DNA from 4 places in the Streptomyces collinus genome. Region 2 is predicted to be linked to each of the others. Evidence: riboswitches for the same ligand, from Rfam matches in the RefSeq annotation. Region 2 holds a riboswitch; each other region holds the start of a gene.
The links. Region 2 has a riboswitch for cobalamin ahead of RFN52_RS05765 (ABC transporter substrate-binding protein). Riboswitches for the same ligand answer to the same signal wherever they lie in the genome.

Region 1: it holds a riboswitch for cobalamin, as region 2 does, so the genes downstream of both, RFN52_RS36715 (energy-coupling factor ABC transporter permease) here and RFN52_RS05765 (ABC transporter substrate-binding protein) in region 2, are expected to answer to the same signal.
Region 3: it holds a riboswitch for cobalamin, as region 2 does, so the genes downstream of both, RFN52_RS08955 (cobalamin biosynthesis protein) here and RFN52_RS05765 (ABC transporter substrate-binding protein) in region 2, are expected to answer to the same signal.
Region 4: it holds a riboswitch for cobalamin, as region 2 does, so the genes downstream of both, RFN52_RS11715 (SCO2321 family membrane protein) here and RFN52_RS05765 (ABC transporter substrate-binding protein) in region 2, are expected to answer to the same signal.

Annotation. Positions count from the first base shown of each region.
Region 1 covers NZ_CP133771.1:8,151,907-8,154,096, forward strand. The annotation lists gene cbiQ (cobalt ECF transporter T component CbiQ) at 1-232, opposite strand, end outside; gene RFN52_RS36710 (energy-coupling factor ABC transporter substrate-binding protein) at 239-607, opposite strand; gene RFN52_RS36715 (energy-coupling factor ABC transporter permease) at 604-1,305, opposite strand; cobalamin riboswitch at 1,336-1,522, opposite strand; gene RFN52_RS36720 (serine/threonine-protein kinase) at 1,650-2,190, opposite strand, start outside.
Region 2 covers NZ_CP133771.1:1,295,432-1,297,621, forward strand. The annotation lists gene RFN52_RS05760 (FecCD family ABC transporter permease) at 1-255, opposite strand, end outside; gene RFN52_RS05765 (ABC transporter substrate-binding protein) at 252-1,268, opposite strand; cobalamin riboswitch at 1,352-1,512, opposite strand; gene RFN52_RS05770 (CoA-binding protein) at 1,608-2,036, shown strand; gene RFN52_RS05775 (APC family permease) at 2,170-2,190, shown strand, end outside.
Region 3 covers NZ_CP133771.1:1,991,527-1,993,716, forward strand. The annotation lists gene RFN52_RS08945 (inorganic phosphate transporter) at 1-529, shown strand, start outside; gene RFN52_RS08950 (hypothetical protein) at 564-785, shown strand; cobalamin riboswitch at 916-1,054, shown strand; gene RFN52_RS08955 (cobalamin biosynthesis protein) at 1,158-2,111, shown strand; gene RFN52_RS08960 (cobyric acid synthase) at 2,113-2,190, shown strand, end outside.
Region 4 covers NZ_CP133771.1:2,599,063-2,601,252, reverse strand. The annotation lists gene RFN52_RS11715 (SCO2321 family membrane protein) at 1-1,157, opposite strand, end outside; adenosylcobalamin-variant (AdoCbl-variant) riboswitch at 1,280-1,368, opposite strand; gene RFN52_RS11710 (hypothetical protein) at 1,465-2,061, shown strand; gene RFN52_RS11705 (hypothetical protein) at 1,964-2,190, opposite strand, start outside.

The DNA.
Region 1 (2,190 bases), 6.9 Mb from region 2:
CGCCGGTCACGCAGAAGCCCAGCGGGACCCGGTAGGCCCGCCACAGCCGCCGCCCGGGCACACCGGCCGGCCCCAGCAGCACCACCAGGGCGCTCAGGAGCACCAGGGCCGCACCCGGCCAGGGCGGCAGGGAGATCGCGAGCAGCGTGAGGCCGAGTCCGAGCACGGCCTTGTCCACGGGATGGCGGCGGCGCCAGCGACTGCTGTGCGCCGCCGCGTCGATCGGCAGCACCCGGGCTCAGTCCTGTTCCGCGGTGGACTTCCCGGCGGCGCCGGTGAGCGCGCCGCCGGCCTCGCGCTCCAGCGCCCGCTGCTCGCCCTGCCGACGGCCCCGGCGCAGACCGAAGTAGTAGGCGAGGACACCGGAGCCGAGAGCCGCCTGGAGGGAGAACAGCGCCGACTCGATCTCACCGGAGGGCGGTTCGTACAGGGGCGAGAACCACGGCTCGTAGTCCGGCTTCAGCTCGGTGATCGCCGTTTCGGCCTCGCCGTCGGCGCCCGTGAACGGCTCCTCCTTGTGGTCGCCGAGGCCGAGCGCCAGGGGCAGCACGGCCAGCGCGGCCACGGCGAGCAGCAGCACCAGGTTGATCTTCGTGTTCCTGCTCATCGGGCCACCGCCTCGGTCTCGGTCCGGGACTGCTTCTTGGCGAGGAGCACGCCCAGCCGGGTCAGTTCGCCCTTGCTGGACTGCACCAGCAGCCGCATCACCAGCACGGTCAGCAGGCCCTCGCTCACCGCGAGCGGGACCTGGGTGACGGCGAAGATGGAACCGAACTTGCCGAGCGCGCCCAGGAATCCGCTGCCCGGGTCGGGGAACGCGAGGGCCAGCTGCACGCTGGTGACGCAGTACGTGGACAGGTCGGCGACGAACGCGCCGGCGAACACCGCCACCATCAGCGGCGCGTTGGAGCGCCGCAGCAGCTTGTAGACGGCGTATCCGGCCCAGGGCCCGACGATCGCCATGGAGAAGACGTTGGCGCCGAGCGTGGTCAGGCCGCCGTGTGCGAGCAGCAGCGCCTGGAAGAGCAGGGTGATGGTGCCCAGCACCGCCATGATGGGCGGCCGGAACAGGATGGCTCCGAGGCCCGTGCCGGTGGGGTGCGAGCAACTGCCCGTGACGGACGGCAGTTTCAGGGCGGACAGGACGAACGTGAAGGCGCCGGACGCCCCGAGGAGCAGGGTGCTCTCGGGGTGCTCGCGCACTTCACGGGTGAGCGACCGGACTCCGTGGACGACGAACGGCGCCGACGCGACGCCCCAGGCGACCGCGTGCGCCGGAGGAAGGAAACCCTCGGCAATGTGCATGGCTCAGCAGACCCTCTCCAGCACCTCGTGGATGGTTGACGCGCCTTGGCCGGTCTCCTGGCTGACGGGTACCACCGCCCGTACTCCGCCTTCCCGGGCCGCAAGGACCCAGTGGCTGCCCCCTGAGGGGCCGGAGCCGGACTTCCCGATTCACAGTGGCGAGGGCCGCACCGGCATCACACCGGATTTCCCGTTCACCAAGGCCTGGTGACAATAAGGCCGGGGTAAGGCCGATGACAAGCCGCCCCAGGGGCGCGCGAGGGGGCGCCCGCTCGCACACCGGCGCATCCCCCGGCTGATCCACGCGCTCGGGCGCTCAGGTGCGGGGCCGCTTCGGGGCCCCGTCAGTCGTCGCCCCCGTCGGCCCCGCCGTCGTCGCCCTCCCCGTCGTTCCCGGCCTGGACCGGCTGCTCCGGCTTCGGCTGATCCGGGTTCGGCTGCTCCGGCCCGGCGTCGCCCGTCCCCTGCGTCGGGGCCGGGGCACCGGTCGCCGGCGGGACAGGAGCCGGGGAGGCGGGCGGCGTGGACGGAGTGACTTCGGCCACGGTGCCGGTGGTCGGCGTGGTGGCGATCTGCTGCCCGGCCCCCGGATCGGAGGTGATGGGCGAGGCGGAGTCGTCGGACGGGGTGGCCGCGGGGCTGCTCGCGGTCGGGGACGGTTCGGGTTCCGTGCCCTCGGCGCTCGTGTCGGGCGAGAACCAGCGCATGCCGAGGAGCATCGCGGCGAGGAACAGCGCCGCGGCGGCGGCCGTAGCGGCCACTCTCGACCGGCTGCCCGGCCCGCCGCGCCCGCGGGCGCGGCCCGACCGCCCTGCCTGGGCGGCCCGGGCGGCGGTGCGGTGCCCGGGGGTCGCGGGCAGCGCGTACGTGGTCGGGTGGCTGCTC
Region 2 (2,190 bases):
CACGGCCGCGAGCAGGGTGCGCGGCAGCCGCAGCTGCCAGACGATCCCGTCCCGGATCGGCGTCAGCTCCGAGCTGCCGAGGCCGAGACGGGCGGCCACGACGGACCACACGTCGGCGACGCGGATGTCGGCGGGACCGATGGTGATGGCGACGGCGAGGGAGGCGACGAGCGCGACGGTCCCGGCCACTCCCAGCGCGAGTCCTGCCCGGCGCCGGGGCTTGGTCCCGGCGACCGGCAGCCCCTGGGCGGTCACTTCACCAGTCCGAACCGGCGCAGCCCGGCGGCCACCTGCTCCACGCCCTCGACGGTGCGGATGGTCGGGTTCATGGCCTGCCCGCTGAGCAGCACGTACCGCTTGTGCCGGACGGCGTCCATGGTCCTGGTGACGGGGTTGGACTCCAGGAAGGCGATCTTCTTCGCGGCCGACTCGGCGGTCTGGGACTTGCGGGTCAGATCGCCGATGACGAGGACGTCGGGGTCGCGGTCGGCGACCGTCTCCCAGTTGATCTGCGGCCACTCCTCGTGCGTGTCGTCGAAGACGTTCTTCGCGCCGAGGGCCCGGGTGATGATGCCGGGTGCTCCGCAACAGCCCGCCATGTAGGGCGACTCGGAGTTCGCGAACCAGTACAGGAGGGTGACGTCGGAGGCGTCGATCCCGGCGGTGGCCTTCTTCATGCGCCGCTGGAGTGAGGTCACGAGGGCGTCGCCGCGCTTCTTCACCCCGAACACGGTCGCGAGGTCCCGGACTTCGCCGTAGACGGTGTCGATGCCCAGGGCCTTGTCGCGGGCGCCGTCGCCGCCGCCCGAGTTGTCCTTGCCGGCGCAGTCGGACGGGGACACGTAGGTGGGGACGCCGAGCTTCTCGAACTGCTCGCGGGTGGCGACGCCGCCCTTGCCGAGGGTGGAGACGAAGGACGCGGTGACGAAGTCGGGTTCGGTGTCCAGGACGCGTTCGAAGGACGGGTTGTTGTCGGCGATGCGCGGGACCTTGGCCTCGGCCTTCCCCAGCCCCTTCATCACGGGGTCGGTCCAGGTGGCCGTGCCCGCGAGGCGGTCGGCGAGGCCGAGGGAGAGCAGGATCTCGGTGGTGCCCTGGTTGAGGGACACGGCATACCGCGGCGGGGTGGCCACCCGGACGTCGTGCCCGCAGTTGGTGAGGGTGACGGCGGCCTTGGCGTCGGTGGACGCGGAGCCGCCGCAGCCGGTCAGGAGCAGGGAGCCGGCCGCGAGCAGGGCGGCGGCACGGGCGGGTCGGGCGAGGGGCACGAAAACCAGTCCTCAGGCGTCGAGGGCCCATTCGCGGAGCCCGGTCGTACGGTGCTCCCCCGCCGCACGCGGCCGCGGGGGCCGCCAGCAGGTCTTCGGACTCGGGTTCACCCGGATCGGAGCGCCTTCCCGGACGTCCGCGAGGGAGTCCAGTGGCCGAGGCCCCGCCCGTCCCCCTCACCGCTGCGCGTCAGTTCCGGATTCGCACCGGATTCCCTGACCCACGTACATGGGTTCGACTGGCCTCGGCAAGCTATCACGGGGGCGCCCGGGAATCACCGCGCGTCCCGCGCCGTTGCCGGGAGAGCAGCGTGTCCACGACTTACGAGGAGGCCGCCGGTGTACGGCGACGAGGCAACGGTCCGCAGGATCCTCACCGAGCTCGGCGACACCTGGGCCGTGGTGGGCCTGTCGTCGAACCGGCAGCGGGCGGCGTACGGGGTGGCCGCCGTGCTCCAGCGCTTCGGCAAGCGCGTCGTGCCGGTGCATCCGAAGGCGGAGACGGTGCACGGGGAGAAGGGGTACGCGAGCCTGGCGGACATCCCCTTCGACGTGGACGTCGTCGACGTGTTCGTGAACAGCGACCTCGCCGGGGCCGTCGCGGGCGAGGCGGTCGCGAAGGGCGCGCAGGGCGTCTGGTTCCAGCTGGGTGTCGTCGACGAGGCGGCCTACGAACGGACCCGCGCGGCGGGTCTGGAGATGGTGATGGACCGCTGCCCGGCGATCGAGATCCCACGGCTGTCTCATCACCGCGTACAGGAATCCTGAAGCGTTCCCCACGAAATACCCGCACCCGGTCAAGGGTGCACAACTCGTCTTCTGCGGCCGGCCGGCCGATTCCTAACCTGAGGCCTCTTGCTCCCCGAACTCCCCGAGTTCATCTTCGAGAGGCCCTGTATTCATGGAAAGAGACGGCCTGCGG
Region 3 (2,190 bases), 700 kb from region 2:
CATCCGCACCATGGGCAAGGGCCTGACCGACCTCCAGCCGCAGCAGGGCTTCGCCGCCCAGACCTCCGCGGCCACGGTCATCCTGGCCTCCTCGCACCTCGGTTTCTCCCTCTCCACGACGCACTCCGTCTCCGGCGCCGTGATGGGCGCGGGGCTCGGCCGCAAGGGCGGTGTCGTCCGCTGGTCGACCGCGACGCGGATGTTCGTCGCCTGGGGTCTGACGCTGCCGGCGGCGGCCCTGGTGGGCGCCCTCGCCGAGTACGTCACCGGCTTCGGGGCCTGGGGCACCGCGGTGGTGGCCGTCTTCCTCGTCGCCTCCAGCGCGGCCATCTGGAAGCTCTCGCGGCGGGAGATCGTCGACCACACCAACGTCAACGACACCGACGACGCGGAGCCCGCGGGCGTGGTCACCACGGCGATGGCCGCGGTGACGCCGCCGCCGGCCGGCACGCCGGCGGAGGAGCCGGTGCCGTCGTTCCCGGCCCAGGCCACCGCCGAGCGGACGGCCTCCACGACCACCACGGTCTGACCCCGCCCACCGGCAACAAGGAAGAGTCTCCGATATGAAGATCGACTGGGCGGCCCTCGGCTCCGTGTTCGGCGTCAGCCTCGTGGTCACCGTGGCTCTCGTGGGCCTGTTCACCCTCGGCATCACCGGTCTGTCCCGCCGCGAGCGGGCGGTGGCCCAGGGCGGGTCCGCGGGCCTCGCGGTCACCGGCGCGTACGCGTGCTTCGCGGCGTGCGCGGCGGCCGTCGGGTACGGCATCTATCTGATCGTGGCCTGACGGCCCGACCGCACAACGTCCGCCGGGCGGCACGGGACCTGAGTCCTGTGCCGCCCGGTCGTCGTGTGTGCGCAGGGGGCGATGTGGGGTTCTCCACACTCTCCCCTCGCAGGTCAACGGCAAGTTGACGGCGGTTCGCGGCCGTGGTGGACTGCCGGGGCCAGTACGGCGGCAGGAGAGGAAGCCGGTGCAAGTCCGGCGCGGTCCCGCCACTGTCACCGGGGTAGTGATCCCCGGGAGCCAGGAACTCTCACCGCCGGTCTCGTCGAACCAGGGCGTGGACACCCTGAGTGAGGACACATATCGCCATGCGCGGCTGCCGATCGAGGTTCAACACCCCACCCCTGCCCGCCCTCCTGGCCGGCTGAGCCCATGGGTGCCGGTCGCGTCTTCGCGTACGGCGCCGCCGCCGGTCTGATCGGTGACCTGCTGCTCGGTGATCCTCGCCGGGGGCATCCGGTCGCCGCGTTCGGACGGGCCGCGGGCGCCGTGGAACAGGTGCTGTGGCGGGACCACCGCGGGTGGGGCGCGCTGCACACCGCCGTGTGTGCCGGAGGGACCGTCGCCCTCGGGTCCGTCGCCGCGCGGGCCGTGCGGCCGTCTCCCGTCGCCTCCGTCGCGCTGACCGCAGCCGCCACCTGGGCCGTCGTCGGGGGGACTTCGCTCGCCCGGGAGGCGCGGACCATCGGGCGGGCCCTGGAGGCCGGGGACGTCGAGGCGGCCCGGGCGCGGCTGCCACATCTGTGCGGGCGGGACCCACAGGCCCTCGACGCCGACGGCATGGCCCGGGCCGTGGTCGAGTCCGTCGCCGAGAACACCTCGGACGCGGTGGTGGGGGCACTGGTGTGGGGGGCTTTCGGCGGGGTGCCGGGGCTGCTCGGGTTCCGGGCCGTCAACACCCTGGACGCCATGGTCGGACACAAGTCGGCCCGGTACCGCCGGTACGGCTGGGCCTCCGCGCGGCTGGACGACCTCGCGGGGTGGCCGGGAGCGCGGCTGACCGCCGTACTCGCCGTGCTGGCCGGGCCGGATCCGCGGGAAGCCGTGAGGGCCTGGCGGGCCGACGCGGCACAGCATCCGAGTCCCAACGCCGGGCCCGTGGAGGCCTCGTTCGCCGGGGCGCTCGGAGTGCGGCTGGGCGGGACGCTGTCGTACGGCGGGCGGGTGGAGCACCGGCCCGTGCTGAACACGCGGGGGCGGGCCGTCGGGACGCGCGACGTCGAGCGGGCCGTGCGGCTGTCGAAGCGCGTCACCTGGCTCGCGCTCGGGGTGTGCGCCGGTGCGCGGTTGCTGATGAGCGCGCGGTCATCGAAGAGGGGGAAATGACATGAGCGGTGGGCTTCTTGTCGCCGGTACGACCTCCGACGCCGGCAAGAGCGTCGTGACCGCCGGGATCTGCCGGTGG
Region 4 (2,190 bases), 1.3 Mb from region 2:
ACCAGGCAGACGCCGACGTACCACCAGACCCCGAAGAAGTCCGAGCCGGAGTCCTCCTTCTCGTCCGAGGCCCCGGACGTGGTCTTCCCGGCGGTCTGCGGGGCCGGGCCCGTGGCGCCCAACTGCTTGACGAGGTCCGCGCCGCCGAAGTCACGCGGGTTCGTGCCCGTCGCGTGGGCGGCGAGGATCAGCTGCGCGTAGGCGGCCGGACCGCTCTGCGCGGCCCAGGACGCGGAGTTCTTCTCCAGCCACCGCACGGACTTCTCCGCCTGCGCGGTGTCCCCCTGCGCGGCGAGCGCGACGACCGCGTCGGCGGTGTTGCCGAAGTCGGGCTGGGGTTCGGCACCGGCCAGGGCGGACATGAGGTGGTCGCCGTCCTTGGCGAGGGCGGCGGTGAGGTAGCCCGCGCCGTTCGCCGCCGCCTGCCGCGGCGTCGCGGCCTTCTCGCAGGTCGCGTCGGACTTCTTGCCGGGCTCGACGACCATGCCCGTGCCCAGCGCGCCGAGCACACCGGCCGCCGTGGCGTCCGCGTTGGCGGCGAGCTCGCCCTTCTTGTCCGGCTGGAACGCGAAGGCGCCGTCGCCGTCCCCGCCGCAGGGCAGGGCGAGCTTCAGCAGCGCGTCGTAGGGGGACTTGCCGTCCTTCTCCACCTGGTCGGGCTTCTCGCCCGCGGCGGCGAGCGCGCCTATGACGATCGACGTCGAGTTGGTGTCGCTGGCCCCACCGGGCGAGTAGCCCCAGCCGCCGTCCTTGTTCTGCACGGCCTTCAGCCAGCCGACGGCCTTGCGGGTGACGTCGTCGTGCCCGCCGAGCGCGGTGAGGGCCTGCACGGCGGCGGACGTGGCGTTGGTGTCGAGCATGGTCTTGGCGTCGCACGCGGTGGTGGGGTCGGGGCGGTACGAGGCGAAGGAGCCGTCCGCGCACTGCTGACGCACCAGCCACTGGACGGACTTCGCGGCCGGCTTCACCCCCACGGTGTCCTGCGCGAGCAGCGCGAGCGACTGGCGCCAGACGCCGTCGAACTTCGGGTCCTTGTCGCCGTACAGGGCGGAGGGGAACGCCTGGGACGGCGACGGGGACGGGTCTGCGGCGGCCGGGGTGGCGGCGCCGATCACGGCGACGGCGGCCAGGACCGCGGCGCTGCGGCGGACGTTCATGATCGGCGGGTGCCTCTCCCTGTGGGGGAGCCGGGCAGCACGGGACACCCCGGCGGCTCGGCTCCGTATACCTCGACGGTGCCGTGACCGGCGGTCTGCCGGGCACGTGAGCCGGTCACGAAACCGTACGGGGCGATCCGGCTCACCACCTGGGCGGCGGTTCACGGTTGCGGGTCAGCGCCGGAATTGCACCGGCTTCCCCCCGTACGGTGTGATGACGACCCGCTTACTGTACCCGGACGTAGGAATCGGGCCGAGGGGGGCGGAGTGGGGGGGCTCGGGCCCCGGCTCATGGGAGGATCCTGAAGTGTTCGATTTCGGGATCGGCGGCTACCGGCCTCATTGGCTGAACGGTCGCTTCGCGGTCGAGGCAGCGCATGGCCGGCGATTGCGTGCTCTCATCGGCCGCCCGCTGGCCCGCGTCTGGCTTGTCCGGGACGTCCAGGACGACGAGTGGTTCTCCGACTGCCCCGTCCTGTTCGACTTCACCGGAGAACAGGTCGAGATCAACCACCAGAAGTTCGACGACCTCTCGATCACCTGGAACACGGTCGACCCCCGCCAGCCGGTCCGATGGGCCGACTTCGATCTCCAGTGGCGTCACGACAGGCGCCCCGAGCTGCACGCTCTGCAGGACCAGGTCCTTCAGGACGTACAGCTCCTCGAGTGGACGGGCGACGACATGGCCCAGGGAGCAGTCGCCGTCAGCTTCAGCTTCCCCCGCGGCCGGCTGACCATCGCCAACGCCCTCGACGACAACGAGCTCACCTTCGGGCCACCCGATTCGCGCTATCAGAAAAGAAGTCTCAGCATTCTCGAAGCTCAGCCGTCTTCCGCGGATCGTCCGCGAGAATGCGGGCCGCGAGCTGCCGTGCCTGCTCCTCCACGGACTGATCGTGGGTGACGAACAATTCGTACGCGTAAGAACATGCACGCTCTCCCGGTGCCTGGCCGTGCTGGAACTCGACATCGACGCCCTCGGGGCTGGTGAGCTCCTCGGCGACGCCGGGCTCTTTGCGGCGTGGCCAGACAC